One region of the Priestia sp. JNUCC 25 genome, then DNA from elsewhere that is predicted to be linked to it. Evidence: riboswitches for the same ligand, from Rfam matches in the RefSeq annotation. Region 1 holds a riboswitch; each other region holds the start of a gene.

The links. Region 1 has a riboswitch for S-adenosylmethionine ahead of JNUCC25_RS11295 (Na+/H+ antiporter NhaC family protein). Riboswitches for the same ligand answer to the same signal wherever they lie in the genome.
Region 2: linked by a shared signal. The riboswitch ahead of JNUCC25_RS25095 (methionine ABC transporter ATP-binding protein) and the one ahead of JNUCC25_RS11295 (Na+/H+ antiporter NhaC family protein) in region 1 are both predicted to bind S-adenosylmethionine.
Region 3: linked by a shared signal. The riboswitch ahead of JNUCC25_RS06525 (bifunctional homocysteine S-methyltransferase/methylenetetrahydrofolate reductase) and the one ahead of JNUCC25_RS11295 (Na+/H+ antiporter NhaC family protein) in region 1 are both predicted to bind S-adenosylmethionine.
Region 4: linked by a shared signal. The riboswitch ahead of JNUCC25_RS06070 (hypothetical protein) and the one ahead of JNUCC25_RS11295 (Na+/H+ antiporter NhaC family protein) in region 1 are both predicted to bind S-adenosylmethionine.

The regions. Positions count from the first base shown of each region.
Region 1 covers NZ_CM132211.1:2,224,677-2,229,385, forward strand. The annotation lists gene JNUCC25_RS11285 (ABC transporter ATP-binding protein) at 1-848, shown strand, start outside; gene JNUCC25_RS11290 (ABC transporter permease) at 841-1,608, shown strand; SAM riboswitch class I at 1,710-1,816, shown strand; gene JNUCC25_RS11295 (Na+/H+ antiporter NhaC family protein) at 1,903-3,213, shown strand; gene JNUCC25_RS11300 (hypothetical protein) at 3,253-3,381, opposite strand; gene JNUCC25_RS11305 (LacI family DNA-binding transcriptional regulator) at 3,506-4,465, shown strand; gene JNUCC25_RS11310 (transcriptional regulator SplA domain-containing protein) at 4,550-4,709, shown strand, end outside.
Region 2 covers NZ_CM132211.1:4,770,703-4,775,411, forward strand. The annotation lists gene JNUCC25_RS25090 (methionine ABC transporter permease) at 1-487, opposite strand, end outside; gene JNUCC25_RS25095 (methionine ABC transporter ATP-binding protein) at 480-1,505, opposite strand; SAM riboswitch class I at 1,637-1,744, opposite strand; gene JNUCC25_RS25100 (thioredoxin family protein) at 1,925-2,224, opposite strand; gene JNUCC25_RS25105 (toprim domain-containing protein) at 2,239-2,589, opposite strand; gene JNUCC25_RS25110 (YusG family protein) at 2,771-3,016, opposite strand; gene gcvH (glycine cleavage system protein GcvH) at 3,096-3,479, opposite strand; gene JNUCC25_RS25120 (arsenate reductase family protein) at 3,615-3,971, opposite strand; gene JNUCC25_RS25125 (acyl-CoA dehydrogenase family protein) at 4,087-4,709, opposite strand, start outside.
Region 3 covers NZ_CM132211.1:1,277,633-1,282,341, forward strand. The annotation lists gene metH (methionine synthase) at 1-757, opposite strand, end outside; gene JNUCC25_RS06525 (bifunctional homocysteine S-methyltransferase/methylenetetrahydrofolate reductase) at 758-2,596, opposite strand; SAM riboswitch class I at 2,704-2,810, opposite strand; gene JNUCC25_RS06530 (YkvI family membrane protein) at 3,155-4,189, shown strand; FMN riboswitch at 4,297-4,447, shown strand.
Region 4 covers NZ_CM132211.1:1,182,414-1,187,122, forward strand. The annotation lists gene JNUCC25_RS06050 (M48 family metallopeptidase) at 1-70, opposite strand, end outside; gene JNUCC25_RS06055 (hypothetical protein) at 372-566, shown strand; gene JNUCC25_RS06060 (GNAT family N-acetyltransferase) at 770-1,276, shown strand; gene JNUCC25_RS06065 (M20 peptidase aminoacylase family protein) at 1,324-2,478, shown strand; SAM riboswitch class I at 2,542-2,643, shown strand; gene JNUCC25_RS06070 (hypothetical protein) at 2,711-2,953, shown strand; gene JNUCC25_RS06075 (M20/M25/M40 family metallo-hydrolase) at 3,423-4,709, shown strand, end outside.

The DNA.
Region 1 (4,709 bases):
ATGATGTATCCTTATCGGTTGAGCGCGGTGAGATTTTCGGATTGCTTGGTCCAAATGGTTCTGGAAAGACAACGCTAATTCGTACCGTCGTAGGACTCATTAAAGAAACAGAGGGCACGATTACCGTTAACGGCTTTCCTTTAAAAGAACAGTTTACATCAGCTATGAAATCAATTGGAGCGATTATTGAAAACCCTGAGTTTTATGATTATCTGACGGGCTATCAAAATTTAAAACACTTTGCGAATATGCATGAAGGGATCACATCAGAACGCTTGGATGAAGTGATTGCTTTAGTAAAGCTTGAAAACAGCATTCATGCAAAAGTGAAGACGTATTCTCTTGGGATGAGACAGCGTTTAGGAGTGGCTCAAGCTATTTTACATAAGCCTGCATTGCTTTTATTAGACGAACCAACAAATGGTCTAGACCCAGCGGGAATGAGAGAATTTCGTACATATTTACAAACGCTTTGCAGGGAAGAAGGAATTTCAATCTTAATCGCGAGCCACTTATTAAAAGAAGTAGAAGCACTATGTGACCGCGTTGGCATTATTCAAGACGGTGAGTTAAAAGCCATTCAAGATCTATCTCCAAATCGTCAAGATCAAGGAATGTACGTAGAATTTGAAGTGTCTGATGCGCAAAAAGCAGCGGATCTTTTATCACAAGAATTTGAAGTAACGATGAGATCACATAGTATCGACGTGGCGATTGTAAAAGAACAAATTCCAGCTGTGAATAAAAAATTAGTGGACAGCAATATTTTAGTCTACCGAATCACTCCTGTGTATGAGACGCTTGAAGATTCGTTTATGTCCGTTACGGAAGGAGAGCACCATGCTTAAGTTAATTCAAAATGAACATATGAAATGGTTTCATAAAAGAAGTACAAAAGTCACGTTTATTACAATCGGTATTTTAACTCTTTGTATGGCTCTTTTAATGAAGAAAGTAGCAAACAGTGCAGGAACAGAAGACAACATTTTGAACTTCCTGTCATTTAGTTCAGGTATGCTCATTCTTGTTCAATTTTTTGCTCTTGCTGTTGGAGGGTCAATGGTTGCAAAAGAGTTTGAAGCAGGTACCATTAAGCTTCTTTTAATTCGTCCTGCTAGACGTTCAACGATTTTAGCATCCAAGTACCTAACCCTCATTTTAATTAGCTTGTATTATTTACTGAGCTATTTGCTTTTTTCGTTTGTATGGGGAGCATTGTTCTTTGGCTTTACCAGTCTAGAAGGAGATGCGCAGCTGCTTAAAAACATTACGCGTACGTATGATAGTGCGTATATGGAAACGTTTATGATGATGACGTTCGCATTCATGCTGTCGTCTTTATTTAGAAACAGCGCGCTTGCTTCAAGTCTAGCTATTGTCGTAAGTATCGGGGCAAAAGCTGTAACAGGACTAGTATCAGAGTTTGGTTTATGGTGGGGGAAATTTTTACTGTTCGCCAACACAAACTTTGTGCAGTATATGGACGGAATGAAGACGATGTTTGACGGCATGACGATTCCATTTTCAATCTTCGTCTTAGTCGCGCATTTTGTCTTCTTTATGGGCGTAGCTTGGGCAGCGTTTTTAAAACGAGACGTAGCTAATTGATGTGAGAATTTTCGCACTATATATTTTTCTGAAATAGCATTTGACAATTAAATAAAAAGAGATTACAGTAGTGAAAGACTATTTTTAAAACAACTATAAACTTCTTATCAAGAGAGACGGAGGGACTGGCCCTATGATGTCTCGGCAACTGGCTGTACGCAGTGCGGTGCCAAATCCAGCAGACGATGTTTCGTTTGGAAGATGAGAAGGGTAATCTTATGATACAAAATAAGAGACCTCTTCTTATCAATAAGAAGAGGTCTTTTTTTATTACGTAAACAAGAGGTGTTAAGAATGGAACAACAAAAAGGAAACGGCTGGGCGCTGTTACCGCTGGGCGTCTTTTTAGTCCTGTTTGTCGGATCAGGAATTATAACGGGAGACTTTTATAAGCTGCCTGTATTAGTAGCCATTATCATTGCAGCCATTGTGGCGCTGGCTATGAACCGCAAAGATTCACTTAATGTAAAAGTGGAGCGTTTTGCTAAAGGAGCAGGACATCCTGATATCATTATTATGGTGCTTATTTTTATTTTAGCAGGTGCTTTTTCTGAAGTCGCTAAAGGCATGGGAGCTGTGGATTCAACGGTAAACTTAGCGCTTTCTGTGCTTCCGCAAAGCTTAGTCGTAGCAGGAATCTTTGTTATTGGCGCATTCATTTCAATTTCGATGGGAACATCAATGGGAACAATTGCTGCGCTGGGACCTATCGCTGTAGGAATCAGTGAGCAAGCGCATGTTTCTGTTACATTGGCAATAGCCGGTGTGATTGGCGGTGCAATGTTTGGTGATAATTTATCTGTTGTCTCTGATACAACGATCGCGGCAGTTCGTACGCAAAAAACAAATATGACAGATAAATTGAAAGTAAACTTTTTTATCGTACTTCCTGCAGCGATTGTTACAGTGATTCTATTGCTTGTAATGACGCTAGGAAACACGTCATCAGTAGAAATTAAAGATTTCAGCTGGTTTAAAATCTTGCCTTATATCGGCGTACTCATTGCTGCAGTATTTGGTGCAAACGTATTAAGCATTTTAACCGGAGGAATTGTGCTAGCCGGCGTGATTGGATTAGCTGACGGAAGCTACACGCTTTCTTCTCTTGCTAAAACTGTGACAGAAGGTATTGGCGGAATGTCAGAGTTAATTATTTTATCTCTGTTAATTGGCGGAATGGTTGAGCTTATTCGCTATAATGGCGGTATTCAGTTCTTATTGAATTTATTAACACGACGCATTCAAACAAAAAAAGGCGGAGAATTCAGCATCGCCGGATTGGTAAGTTTAACTAATTTAGCGACGGCTAATAACACGATTTCAATTATTACAGCAGGTCCGTTAGCAAAAGAAATCTCTGATAAGTATTCAATTGATAATCGTAAATCAGCCAGTCTGCTGGACTTGTTTTCATGCAGCGTTCAAGGGCTTATCCCTTACGGCGCACAAATGCTTCTCGCAGCAGGATTTGCTAAAGTTTCACCGATTGAGATTATTCCATTTACATTCTATCCAATGTTAACAGCGGTTTGCGGAATCATTGCGATTGTAATTGGATTTCCTCGTTTAAATAAAAAGTCTAAGTCATCTAAAGAAGCTGCGTAATATGAAACCCTTAAAAAGAATGTTCTTTTTAAGGGTTTTTTACTGTTTGAAAAAATCAGTCGGCTTTTCTTCATCTAACTCCTTCCAAAGCGTCTCATTTTGTTTAAGTGCATAAGCCGCTCCTACAATTTCAATTCCGCATAATAAAATAAATAATAAAATACCCATGAAATGACCTCCTTACGTAAATGAATAAAAACACGATGGTAACGGGTTTAGCTTCTTGCTGTTTCACTTTATAATGAGAATAAAGTATGAAACGCGTTTCAGCGCAAGAGAAAAAGGTGAAAACATGACAAATATCCGAGATATCGCAAAAAAAGCGGGTGTATCTGTTTCGACTGTATCCCGGGTGCTAAATCATCATCCGTATGTAAAAGAAGAGAAACGCCGGCTGGTAGAGCAGGTTATTCACGAACTTAATTATGAACAAAACATTAATGCCGTTCACTTATCAAAAGGGAAAACAAATATGATTGCCGTCGTCTTGCCTTTTATTAATCATCCGTATTTTAGTCTGCTTTTAGAAGGAGTGGCATCTAAAGCGTTAGAAAAGCAGTATCAGCTTGTTATTTGTCAGACGAACTATGATGTGAAAAAAGAAGAAGAAGCGCTTCATATGCTGAAAACAAAGCAAGTTGATGGAGTGATTGTTTGTTCTAGAGCAAGCAGCTGGAGCACGATTGAATATTATCAGCAGCACGGGCCGATAGCCGTGTGCGAAAACGTACAGAATCGTTCTATTCGCTCCGTATACGTTGATCATTATGCAGCTTTTAAGCAGGCGCTTATGTATTTAAAAGAAAAAGGATATACGGATATTGGCTACTGTATTGGAAGAATGACGGGTACAAATAGCCTGCAGCGGCAACAAGCATACAAAGAATATGTAGAAAGAATAAATCAGCCTTATCATCCGGAATGGGTTTTTCAAGGCTGTTTGAACGTGACAGATGGTGAAAAAGTGGTGGAAAAACTAGTGCAGATGAAAAATCGGCCTCAGGCGCTTTTAGTAACAAACGATCAAGTAGCTATTGGAATAAAAGCTCAGTGCGAACAAGCGGGTATTTCAGTTCCTGGTGAGTTAGCTATCATTGGTTTTGATAATCATCCGCTTTCTTCTTATTTACAAATAACAACGATAGAACTTCCTCTTAAGGAAATGGGCGAAACGCTTTTTACATTAGTGGGAAGCAAGGTTCCTCAGAAAATTGAGCTCCCTTTTCGGTTTATTGAGCGTAAAAGCGTATGAATTCTTGATGATGCTATGAGGGTTTTTACCGGATAAAATGAGCAAAAGCGGACATCATACGAGTAAAGAAAAAAGAAAAGGATGATGATCGTGGAGAAAAAAGAATATCAAGTGGGAGATCAAGTATTTGTTATTTACCGAAATCCTCATACGGCAAACGTTGCCAATATTAATCAAGCTGAAATTGTTGAACATCCTGAAAACAAAGGTGAAAAGGCGCTGTTTTTACATGAGTCTTATCATT
Region 2 (4,709 bases), 2.5 Mb from region 1:
CTAACGCAATCGTCGTTACCGTCAAACCAGAAATTAAAGCTGGCAGCGATTCAGGTAACAGCACTTTAAAGATAATAGTGCTTGTTGTTGCTCCCATTGATTTAGCAGCTTCAATAACACCTTTATCAATTTCACGCAGACCAATTTCTACAAGACGCGCGTAAAATGGTGCTGCTCCAACAATTAAAGCAGGTAACGCTGCATTAGCGCCTAAAATACTTCCTACCAATGCTTTGGTAAATGGAATCAGTAAAACAATTAAAATAATGAATGGAATGGAACGAAAGATATTTACAACTGCTGACACAATGGCATATAAAGGTTTGTTTTGCCAAAGCTGTCCTTTGGACGTTAAAAATAAAAGCAAGCCTAATAAAATACCTAGAACAAACGTGGCTATAACTGAAATAGCCGTCATATATAGTGTTTCATTTGTCGCTTGAATAAAATCATCTAAAATAACGTTTGGAAATAGTTTCTCAAGCATTTGTCATTACCTCCACTTCTACCTGCTGCTCATGAATGTATGCAATGACTTTTTCAACTTCTGTTAATTCTCCGTCTAAATGAACGAACAACGTTCCGTATGAACCTGTTTGTGTATGAGAAATCTTTCCTTGCAAAATATTAATCGTTACATCAAACTGTTTTAAAATCGTTGTAATGAGCGGTTGCTCTGCTTTTCCGCCAACAAACGTCAGCTGAATAATTTGCCCGCTTGGATATAACTCCTGTACTTGTTCAATTGTTTCAAACGTTTCTTCTGGTTCAGAAATCTGTTGAACGAATCGTTTTGTAATCGGCTGCTTAGGTTTTCTGAATACTTCTAGCACTTGTCCTTCTTCTACCACTGCCCCATTTTCCATAACGGCTACCCGATGACAAATTTTACGAATAACGTGCATTTCATGAGTAATCAATACAATGGTTAACCCTAGCTTCTCATTAATATCTACTAACAGATCTAAAATGGAATCTGTCGTTTGAGGATCAAGCGCTGATGTTGCTTCATCACACAGCAATACTTTTGGGTTATTGGCTAGCGCTCGAGCAATACCAACACGCTGCTTTTGTCCACCGCTAAGCTGTGATGGATAAGCATTTTCACGCCCTTCAAGCCCGACTAGCTTGATAAGCTCGTCTACTCGTTTCATTCTTTTTTCTTTTGAGATCCCTGCTATTTCTAACGGAAAGGCAATATTTTCTCGCACCGTACGCGACCACAAGATATTAAAGTGCTGAAACACCATACTGATTTCTTGTCTAGCTTTTCTGAGTTTTCCGCCTTTAATTTTTCCAATATCATTACCTGCTACTTCGACCGTTCCTGTCGTTGGTGTTTCTAACCCGTTTAGCAAGCGAATTAAAGAACTTTTCCCCGCTCCGCTATAACCAATAATTCCGTAAATTTCACCTTGGTTAACGGTTAGATTCACATTATCAACAGCTGTTACTTGACCGCTTTTAGCCTGATAAATTTTTGTAACGTCTGTTAATGTAATCATATTTCTTCACCTTCTTTAGTAAAAACTTAATTATGTTAGGTTGCCCTATAGGATGAAAAAGCCGTAAAACAATTTTCCTCATTAAAAAAGCCTCTCTGCGCATGACAGAAAGGCTCGATATTTAATCCTTTCTCTCATCTTTCAAAGCGCATAGCTTTGCAGGAATTGGCACCATTTCAGTTAGTCTGACGGTTGCCGGGTTTCACAGGGCTCAGTCCCTCCACCTCTCTTGATAAGAGTTCGCAACAATTATTTTGTTTTTGGGAAATATTCATTCATTTATGAACATTCATGAGTGTGATTTTAGCATGTGTCAGATAGGCTGTCAACAGATTTTGTTCTTGGGATAATATCCCAAGATTTCAACAGCCCCAACGGTTTGCTCTCTTTCAATTTCTTCATTTTAAACAAACGTTTGATTATCGAAGCTCTTCAAGTACGTGCTCGATAGAATGAAACGCATAGAGTTTTTTTACCATTTCGCCATTTTTCACTTCAATCAAACAAGGTACACTTTCAATTGAAAATACTTCTGCTTTTGAAGGCATATAATTTAAATTGCTCATTCCGATAGTTACACCGGGCAGCATCGCTTCTGCTACGGTTAACATTTTTTTTGCCAGCTGACATGTCCCGCAAAAAGGTGTATGGAAAAAGATAAACGCTCTTTGTCCTTCTTTTAACTGATCGTCAAGCTGTTTTTCGCTCCATTCTTGCATGTTGCTCATTCCTTTTATGTTAAAAATTCTGCATTAACATCGATATTGGCACTCAGTAATACTGTTGCTATGTGATGTCTAGGGGCGGCAGCAACCTCTCGGTACATTTTATCAATATATAGATGCTCTGCTTCCGGAAGCTCTCGTTTAAATTGTTTTCTTAGCTTATTCCCTGAATCATCAGAGTCAACGAGTATGTATACCTCTTTGTTAAACGTAAAGTCAATAATTTCATCCAGCTTTGATAAACTAATCGTACCGTTTGTACAGATAATTTCAATTGGTTCTCGAATGATATCTTGGATACGTTTTTTATCTGATTTTCCTTCGACAATAATTACTTTTTCGATTTCAATTAGCCCCATTTTCATCACCCATAATCGTCAGTTGTATAGTAACATCATTTCTTTATGCTATACAATATTCGTTAATGTATCACAGTTCACCTGTTTTTTAAAAGAAATTTGCAAGAAAGAACTGTTTTAAAAGGCAGCTTAGGCCATATTGTTTCCATAAAACAAGAAAAACAGCGGCAGTTGCCACTGTTTAGCACCATCCTGCTTCTTCGTCGCAGTCTGTATATTTTTGCGTTTCACCTTGCTTTTGTACATCCGTATATTGGTAGAACTTATTATTTTCTTGCGAATACCCTTCTTCAAAGCGGTATTCATTGCCGCTTGTTCCGTAACTAACTTCACCAATTGGCTGCTTATCAACATATAATTTCATGCCGCCGTCATGAAATTTAGCTGTAACGCGATCTGTAACGTCCATTTTTTGTTTTTCAAACATAAAAAGACACTCCTTTAGCTTGTTTACTAATAGAGTGTCCAGTCAAAAACTTTTCATAAAGACAATTTATGGAGGAATATTATCCTTCGTTTGTCATTTCTTCGTATTGCTCTGCTGTCATTAGCTTGTCTACTTGAGAAGCATCAGACGGTTTGATTGTAATCATCCATGCTTCTTCGTATGGAGATTCATTAACAAGCTCAGGGCTATCGCTTAAGTTGTCGTTGACTGCTACAACTTCACCGCTAATTGGTGCATAAAGCTCAGAAACTGTTTTTACTGATTCAACGCTGCCAAACGGCTCGTCAGCTTCTACTGTTGCTCCTACTTCTGGCAGTTCAACGAATACGATGTCGCCAAGCTCAGCTTGAGCGAAATGCGTAATACCTACGCGGACAACGTCTCCTTCTGTTTTTACCCATTCATGCTCTTCAGAATAACGCAAATCTTTTGGTGTACTCATCTTAATCCCTCCAAAATATGTATCGTAATTTGTTTATATAAAAAGTGCCTTCAACGTGGAGAACACTTTCTACAACCTAAAATAACTTTCTATTAACAGTGTAACGTAAAACGTAAAAATTTTCTATTTGAAAACTTACTTCCACACGTCCTCAAACTGCTCTTCTTTGAAGCCAAGCGTTACTTTTTGTCCATCTGTTAGCAGCGGACGTTTAATTAACATGCCATCTGACGCAAGAATAGACAGAAGTTCGTCTTCACTCGCACTGCTTACTTTATCTTTAAGCCCTAATTCGCGATACTTTTTACCGCTTGTATTAAAGAATTTTTTTAATTCTAAGCCGCTGTTCTGATAATAAGATTGCAGCTGCTCTTTTGTTGGCGGGTTTTCTACAATATGAATTTCTTCATACGCTACTCCGTTATCATCCAGCCACTTCTTTGCTTTTCGGCACGTACCACACTTTGGATATGAATAAAAAAATAATGACATTTCGTCAACCACCCTTTATTTTAAGCTTTTTTCGTATTTTAACACATCCTTTATCATTTACCTAGATAGAGGCTTCTTAAACAAAAAGAAGCTCGCGAAGCGAGCTCCTTTTCCCTTAAACTGTGAACTTCTCTACTTCTAAAAGCGTTTTTGCAATCTCGCGCTTTACGCTAATCACATTGATTGGTGTATAGCGCGTTAACTTGCGAAGAGACGAAAGCATGACTCTAAGCGTATCACCTTGTTCAACGCCAATTAACGTTTCTTTTGCATCTGCTTCAATTCGATTAAATGCTTCTTGGCAAAATACTTGCGTATATTTTACTTTCAAGCTGTTTTGATCTGCACCTGTTTTGGAAATGGCTTTTTCAGTACGTAAAACAGTGGATTCCATTGCATATACGTTACTAATCATATCGGAAATATTAACGAGAATTTCTTGTTCTTTCTCTAATTCTTTACCATACTTCTGTGCAGCCAGACCTAAAAGCAAGAGCGCAATTTTCTTCCCATTTTGCACAAGCATTTTTTCTTGATCTAAAGGCTCATTTCCTACTTCCTGCGGCATAAGCATCATCAATTCTTCTTGAAGCGTTTGTGCTTTTTGAAGCAGCGGAAGCTCTCCTTTTAGCGCTTTGCGTAAATATGTGCCTGGTACTAAGAGTCGATTAATTTCATTTGTTCCTTCAAAAATACGGTTAATGCGAGAATCACGATACAGGCGCTCAATTTCATACT
Region 3 (4,709 bases), 950 kb from region 1:
TTGGATAACAGCTAACTGCTGAAGTGGCTAGGTCTGAAAGAGAGCGAATATGATCCGTCATAAATTCAGGGCCTGTCGCGCAGTTAAGTCCGACTGAAAGAGGCTTCATGTGTTCCAGTGATAAGTAAAAAGATTCGATATCTTGACCAGCGAGAGTTGTTCCCATAGGCTCAATTGTTCCTGAAATCATAATAGGAACTTCGGTTTTTAGTTTTTCAAACGCCGCTGTAATCCCTAGAAACGCGGCTTTTACGTTCAGCATGTCTTGACAGGTTTCGACTAAAAGTAAGTCAACGCCGCCGTCTAACAAACCCCGAACTTGCTCTTCGTACGATTCTACTAACTCAGGGAATGTAATGCCTCCGGTAACAGAGAGAGTTTTAGTGGTAGGACCGATAGCTCCAGCTACGAACCTAGGCCATTCGGGAGTTGAATATTTATCGCGGGCTGCACAAGCAAGCTTCACAGCTTCGATATTCAATTCATAAGCCAAGTGACCTAAATCGTATTCATCAAGTACGGTAGATGTTGAGCCAAACGTATTGGTTTCAATGATGTCGGCACCTGCTGCAAAGTACTCTTCATGAATGCGCTGAATCACATGAGGCGCTGTTCGAGTCAAATATTCGTTACAGCCTTCATATTCTTCGCCGCCAAAATCTTCAGCGGTTAAATCAGCATCTTGAATCATCGTTCCCATTGCTCCATCGATGACGAGTATTCGCTTCTTTAGTTGTTGTTCGATAAGTGAGCTCATTTATATCTTCCTTTCTGATGTAACAAGTTGCTTGTCATGAATATAGCGTGTTAGAATCTCGGTCATTTCATAGCGCATAAACGGCGTAATTAAGTAAATACCGTCAAATAACTCATATGCTGTATCAATTAAGTTCTTTGCAATCGCAAGACCTTCGACTTCACCGCGAATCCGGTCATTTCCCGTTGCATCCATGCGTTCTAGAATATCTTCTGATAATTTAATTCCAGGTACTTCATGGTGAATAAATCGAGCATTTCTTGCGCTTGTTAACGGCATGATCCCGATGTATACCGGTGTTGTTAAATGTTTGGTTGCTTCATATACCTCTTCAATTTGCTTAGTTGAATAGAGAGGCTGAGTAATGAAATAGTGAGCCCCGCAGTCGATTTTCTTTTCCAAACGCTGAACGGCTCGGTCTAAGTGACGCACGTTTGGATTAAAGGCAGCTGCGATGGAAAAATTGGTTTTTTGACCAAGCGGTTTACCGGAATAAGATAGTCCTTCATTAAACTGAGCGATTAAACTAATCAAGTCAAATGAAGATAAATCGTAGACCGAAGTGGCGCCAGGGAAATCGCCAACTTTTGACGGATCACCGGTAATTGCAAGCACTTGATTCATTCCTAGCGTATGAAGTCCCATTAAATGAGATTGAAGTCCAATTAAATTTCGGTCGCGACAGGTAATATGAATAAGCGGTCGTGCTTTTGTTTCTTGCTGCATCAGTGTTGCCATTGCCAAGTTGCTGATGCGAGGTGAGGCAAGAGAATTATCAGCTAATGTAATAGCATCTACGCCGACTTTATCAAGTGCTTTTGCGCCTTCTAAAAATTTCGTCGGACCAAGCTGTTTAGGCGGATCTAGCTCGACGATAACCGAGCGGCGTTTCTTCACAATTTCATGCATATGAGGTTTATCCTGCTGCTCACGCTCTTGAACCGTAACGGCTGGTCTCATTTTAACGACTTTGCTTGTAATCGGAGGCAGGTCTTTTAAGGCAGATGACATTGCGCGTACGTGAGCTGGTGTTGTACCGCAGCATCCTCCAATTAAGCGAACCCCTTGTTCGCGGAATAAACGCGCGCTTTCTACAAAGTAGTCTTCATTAGTTTCATATTCCAGCTTTCCTTCCACATACGCCGGAAGGCTGGCATTAGGGTAAGCAGATAAGAAAGCACGATCAGGAAGCGGTACTTCTTCAAGAGACTGAATCATATGATAAGGACCTAAGCGGCAGTTTAGCCCGACAACATCTGCTCCCAACGCTTCTAATTCTTTTAATGCATCTGCTAAAGGACGGCCATCTTGCAGCACGCCAATATCATGCAGGGAAACGTGGGTAATAATAGGCTTATCCGTTTCTTTTCTTGCCAGTGTAAGAACGGTCTTTAATTCTTCGAAATCATAGTATGTTTCAAATAAAAGGCCATCCACGCCTTCATTTAAAAGCCAAAACATTTGTTCACGAATGCTTCGCTTAACCTCTTCTAAACTAATAGCGTTTTTTTGGAAAGAACGAATTCCGCCGAGTGTACCAACCACGTAAGCCTGATCTTTTGCAGCTTGTTTCGCTAATTTTACACCAGCAACATTGATGTCTTTGACTGAATCTTCTAATCCATAACGGGCAAGTTTTTGATAATTAGCAGCGTACGTATTTGTTTGAATAACGTTTGCACCAGCTTCTACATAGGCTCTGTGAATACGAGAAACCTCTTCTGGTTTGGTGATGTTTAGTTCTTCAAAACAGCTGTCAATACCGTGTGAGTAAAGGAGGGTACCAGTGGCACCATCCCCAATTAAAATTTTAGACTTTAAATCTTCAAGTAACCCCATGTCAAAACCTCCTTAAATTGTTCCGCTTCTATTTCACGAGTGATTCGTTTTATGCAATATGCCGATAAAATAGAAAAAGTCTTCTTAAGAAGAAGACTTTTTTCGCCTTCTTATCTTCCAAGCAATAAATTGCTTGCTGGATTTAGCACCATGTCTCTAACGACTGGTTGCTGAGGTTTCAAAGGGCCAGTCCCTCCACCTCTCATGATAAGAATCAATTGTATATAATTGAAACATATTTTTTTAAATAGAAAGAATACTTATTTAATAATTTATCTGATTTTTAGAAATTATACAACAGTAAATTGTGAATTTCCAGCAAATATTGAGGGAAATTTAAAAGCTGAAGGGAAAATATCCGTATATTTTGTTTAAAAATGACTGTTATGTTAGGGGTTAAGGAGTTTTTTGTGAGAAATACAAAAAGAAAATGAAAAATAAAAAATAAACGAAAAGGTACAAGCGCTGGGATATGCGTAGATTTACACGTAAAAAGGCTCGTCTTTTTTTAATCGTTTCTACATATAGTGAACTATGAAGGGTAGAAGGGTGATGGGCATGAAAAGGTGGAAACTCACGCTGCAGGTTGCTGCTACGTATGTAGGCACCGTTGTAGGAGCCGGTTTTGCAACAGGCAAGGAAATCGTTCAATTTTTTACACAGTACGGGGAACTTGGAATGGTCGGAATTTTGGTCAGCGGCTTGTTTTTTATTTGGCTAGGTTCAAAAATGATGCTGCTTTCGCACGCAATTGGGGCTTCTTCTTATCAGCAGCTTAATACATATTTATTTGGTGATGTGCTTGGAAAAGCGGTAAACGGTGTAATGATTGTCATTTTATTTGGAGTAACTTCAGTCATGCTAGCGAGTACGGGGGCAATAGGAAAAGAACAGTTTGGACTGTGGCCTCCTGTTGGGATGATTTTTACAATTGTTTTAACTTATATATTTATCGCAAAAGGAATTAACGGTATTTTAATGGTTAATTCTCTTGTTGTGCCGATGATGCTTTCATTTGCTTTTATCATCTTTGTACCAAATATCAGCTATTTCTCACTGATTCAAACGAAGCCGGATTTAACGCTCGTCACGCAGTGGAAGTGGGCGGTTAGTCCCTTTTTATATATTTCCCTAAATCTAGCTTTGGCTCAGGCCGTTTTGGTTCCATTAGGAAGCTCCGTGAAAGATAGGAGCGTGATTAAAAAAGGGGCCGTAATAGGAGGGTGTGTACTTACGTTTATGCTTGTTTCTACTCATCTTGCCCTTTCCAATTTGCCTTATTCATTTCAACTTGATATTCCGATGAGTGCCGTTGTTAAAAATATCTCAGCGTGGGTGAATGTTTTATTTACGGTAGTTGTGTTAGGCGAGATTTTTACTACATTGATTGGAAATGTATTTGGAATCGCTAAGCAGCTTCAGTCATTTCTTCCCCTGAATGACAAACAAGCTTTTGCGTTTATTATCTTGGCCTGCTTTATTATTGGGCAATTCGGATATGCCCAGCTTCTTGAGTTTTTGTATCCGATATTTGGCTATATTGGACTAGCTTTTGTATGGATGCTATGTATTAAAAAAGAAAAAATAAGCTAAAAGCTGGATTTTAAAGAATAGATGTGAAAAAACGAAGTTAAATGATGTGACAAGTCGATTTTACTTTGCTATAATGTAAAACAAATAAGACTATAGCAGTCGAATATATTATCCTTCGGGGTCGGGTGTAAGTCCCAACCGGCGGTGATAAAGCGTATGCTTTTAAGCCCGTGACCCGTTTTCATACGATGTATGTTAGCGGTGGATCTAGTTAAAATCTAGAGCCGACAGTAAAAGTCTGGATGGGAGAAGGATCAGGAAGCACAGTTGTTTTTTTGTGTTGAATTAATAAGGGACACGTTTGCCTTTTTTAAAGCTACCCTTGTTTTTGTACACAAAATATAACTGTTTATTTCGTATACAATTAGCGGAATTTTGCATAGATAAAACTGATTCAGCTCAGCCGACCCCTTGGACATTTGTTCAAGGGGCTTTTTTATTTTCAGTGGTTGGGGGAAAGATAAATATGAAAAAAAAGCAGCTGCTATTTCAAAACGGTATAAGAAGTTGGAATAGCGCC
Region 4 (4,709 bases), 1.0 Mb from region 1:
TATCGGTTCTATTTGGAACGACTTCAATTTTGTAGTCAATTGTTTGATTGCCTGTTTGATACGTATACATAAAATTTTTCGTACTCCTTTCTACAAATCTTCATTTTATAAGCAAAGGTAGAGGTTGGTCAAATAAAAGAATAATCAGACAGTTATCAACTGCTGTTGCAGCGCCTTGCAGAATGATATGTATTCCAATATTTAGTGGAAAAGCGCCAATAATAATTGCTTCAATTTTTCTTTAGTTTTTACAAAAACATATAAAAATATGCCGATACTACTAATATAGATTAGACATTCTATTTCTTTAGATGGTATAGGAAATGAAAAATAAAAAAAGCGTTTCAAAGTTTACATGTGAAATGCTATATATGATGGTCATAACACTTACTGTAATTGAAGTGACAAATTATTATCTTATTATGAAACAAGAGCAAGCAGCCTCGATTATGCTAGTGATTACATTTCTGTTTGCTTTTCTTACAACTACCGTGTTCTATTTTATCATACGTCGCTCTATAATTGCGGTTGAAAATTTAACGAAAGTAATGAAAGGGGTTTCGTAAGGGGATTTATTGATATTTGTTCAGTATAAGAAACTGTAAGTATTGGTTTTTATGATAGCTTTCATAGAAAGAGATAATGAAAATTGACACGTTATAAAAGCAGTTGTATAGTGAGTACGCAAGGCGGCAGTCTGTCTTTTTTAATTCTTAGTAAACTTATAAGTTAAATAAAATATTTAAACACTGCATAAGGAGACGAAGAGATGAAGAATGAATTCCGTTTGGCAACAAATGACGACGCAGATAACTTATTGAACTTAACTCTACAAGCATATAAGCCTATTCGAGAGCTAGGCATTCCTTTCTTAGCAGCTACTGCTGATCTTGCTCTCGTTAAGAAAAATATTTCTCAAAACCTTTGCTATGTATATGAAGAAGATAAAAAAATCGCTGCTACTGTGTCTATACGAATGCCTTGGGGAGAACATCCAGGTCCGTTTGCTGTTCCGCATCTTTGGTGGTTTGCAGTGGACCCGTCGTTTGCGAGGAAAGGCGTTGGATCTAAGCTGCTGCGTCTAGTAGAGGAAGAGGTAATAAAAAATACGTTTAAATCACCGGGTGTGTCTTTAGGAACAGCAAAAGAACATCCTTGGTTAGTTGAGATGTATGAACGAAAAGGATATGTTCAAGCTAAAGAAAAGCACCTTGCAGAAGGTTATACGACCGTATTTCTTTATAAAAAATTCAATGAGTTACATTCTTTGTCGTAAAAAATAGAGAATTATTCCAAATTAAGGAATGTGAAAGAGTGATAAATATGACAGATCAATTACTACTAAATAAACTAATAGACATACGTCGTGAGCTGCACCGATTTCCAGAGCTTTCAATGAAAGAATATGAAACAACTAAACGTATTAAAAAGTGGTTAAAGCATTATGATATTTCTATAGCAGATGCATTCCAATTAGACGTAGGAGCAGTAGCAGAAATTGTGGGAGGAAAGCTGGGACCTACTATTGCTATTCGAGCTGATATTGATGCGCTGCCAATTGAAGAAAAAACCAATCTGCCATTTGCATCTGAAGTGAACGGTGTTATGCACGCATGCGGCCATGATTTTCATACGGCTTCTATAATCGGAGCAGCCATTCTTCTTAAACAGCGTCAACAGGAGCTTTGCGGCACGGTTCGATTTATCTTTCAGCCGGCTGAAGAAACGGCTTCTGGGGCAAAAATGCTAGTTGAAAAAGGTGTGCTCGAAGGAGTAGAAGCGATATTTGGGATGCATAACAAACCGGATCTTCCTGTAGGAACCATTGGTATCAAATCGGGATCTTTAATGGCAAGTGTTGATCGTTTTGAAATTGACGTCAAAGGAGTAGGAGGTCACGCAGGTATCCCTGAAAAAACAATAGACCCAATTGCTGCTGCTGGTCAAATTGTTACTAGTTTACAAACCATTGTCAGCCGTAATCTCAGCCCCTTTCAAAATGTTGTTGTCAGCATAACTCAAATCCATGGAGGGAGCTCGTGGAACGTCATTCCTGACAAAGTAACGCTTGAAGGAACTGTGCGTACCTTTCAAGAAGAAGCGAGAGAAAAAATACCGGCTCTTATGAAACGAACTGCTGAAGGGATTGGCGCAGCTTTCGGGGCTTCAGTAGACGTTAAATGGTATCCATATCTTCCTGTAGTAAACAATGATGATACGCTGGAAAAATTAGTTACTAAAGCGGCAGAGGATCTTAGTTATCAAGTCGTAGAAGCTGAACAATCGCCTGGAGGAGAAGATTTTGCCGTATATCAGCAGCATGTACCAGGATTTTTTGTATGGATGGGTACAGCTGGAGAATATGAATGGCACCATCCTTCTTTTTCATTAAATGAAGAGGCATTACTTGTAGCAGCTTCTTATTTTGCTAATCTAAGCTTTCATTTTTTGAATTCATTCCATTACCAAAAAAATTAAAATATTTTTATTTTTCTATTTACGGGGATGGAATTGTTTGATAAAATAAATTTTAAATTAAAAAAGTTATCACGAGTGGACGAGAGATCTGGCTCTTTGACTCCACAGCAACCTACGAATGTAAGGTGCTCCTACCAGCAAAGCATGTGCTTTGGGTGATAAAACGGGTGAAAAACTCATTTTGCATCAAAGCAAAATGAGTTTTTTTATTTTTCTAAAAGGAGAGGGTTTTATGAGCCATACAGCAGTTGCAGCACATACAGGAGAGAAAGCATTAAAGGAAGCAGTGAAATTATTAGGAAAGCATTATCAAGTAGCTTATCGGGAATTAGAAACATTTTATGAAATTGTGGTCGAAAACCATGTTCGTACATATGCTGTAGGCATAGATATTAAAGATGTACAAAAAGCAAATGAACTAGAAATTTATTCATCATGCTGTTCCAAGCTTGAGCGAGTAGGCTGTCTTTTATAGAAGAAGTCTGCTCGCGCCTCTATTTTTTAAGTGTTTTTAAATAGAAAGCATGGTTTTTGACAAGCAAAGAATCTGGTGGGTATAATCAATACTCAACAGGTTTTAAAATTAATCATAAATTGTCGAAATTTTTACACAAATTAAAGGTTACATTCGAAATGAATTGTGGTATGTTATAAAACAAGAATATTTTATGAAAGGAGCATTGAAATGGAAATGTCTCTTGAACACGGAAACGATGCAGGAAGCGAACAGCTTATTGATCGTATCCTAGACTTTTTAGAAGATGACGAAAAGTAAAAAAAGAGTGTGCGGTGCTATCCCTAGCCGCACACTCTTTTTTTATCATGTGCGTAAAGGCAGCGCCATACTATGATACATAGGGATAGAATGAAAGAGTCTCTGTCAAAGGGATTGACGAATGGTTTTGTTTGATAGAAAATTTAGAAAAAGGAAAGAGATGAAGGTTATGTCGAACAAAACATCTTTGTATCAAACAAAAGAACAGTTAAAAAAACTTGTAAGCGAATTGGTTTCTATACCTAGCGTGACAGGAACGATGGCAGAAGTGGAAATGGCTGAATCGATAGCGTCTTATTTATTGAAGCTGCCTTACTTTCAAAAAAACGAGCAAGTCGAGCTTCATTCAACAGGAGACGGGCGATCGATTGTCACAGCTTTTGTTCAAGGGAAAAATACGAATAAAACAGTTGTACTAGTAAGTCATTACGATGTAGTGGATGTACAAGATTATGGAAAGTGGAAAAAGGATGCTTTTCACGCTGATACATTAACGAGTACTTTTTATAGCCATATGGAACAAGTTCCGGCGCACGTACAAAAGGATATGATAAAAGGAGACTGGCTTTTTGGCAGAGGAACGATGGATATGAAAGCAGGCATTGCTCTGCATATCAGTATGGTTGAACGAGCATGCAACGGAGAGTTTGACGGAAACATCCTGCTGCTGTCGGTGCCGGATGAAGAAGTAAATTCGCTTGGGATGAGAAAAGCAGTGCCTGTTCTTTTAGAACTTGCCCGCAAACATCAGCTGGATTTTTCTCTCATGCTAAATGCAGAACCAGTGTTCAGCCGCTATCCTGGAGATCAAACGAACTATGTGTACTCAGGATCGATTGGGAAGATCATGCCAAGCTTTTTGTGTTATGGAAAAGAAACTCATGTAGGGGAACCGCTAGCTGGTTTAAATGCTAATTTACTAGCTTCTTATTTAACAAAAGAAATAGAATTAAACGTTGATTTTTGCGAAAAAGTAAGAGAAGAAACGAGTCCACCTCCTACGGTGCTGATACAAAAAGATTTAAAAGAAGAGTATTCAGTTCAAGTTCCGCACTCTGCCGTTGTATTATTTAATTTATTTATGTTAAACCGCTCTCTTAAAGAAGTAACAGATCTGCTGTTGAAATCGGCTGACAAAGCGGCTTTGAATGTGAAAAAACACTATAATAAAGCCGCTAGGCAGTACGCTGCGGGAATGGAGGGTTCATCTCTTGACGTGAACGTATGGACGTATGAAGAACTTTATACTCATGCAGTCAAACAGCACGGTGAAAAATATGTGCAAGAAATGGAAGCAGCACTTTTGGCACAAGAGGATGATGATAGAAATAAAACCATTAAATTAGTAAACTCTTTAGCTGGTTTATGTAAAGAAGCAGCTCCGATGATGGTCTTATTTTTTACGCCGCCTCTTTATCCGGCCGTTTGTTCACATGATGATCCGTTTGTACAAGAG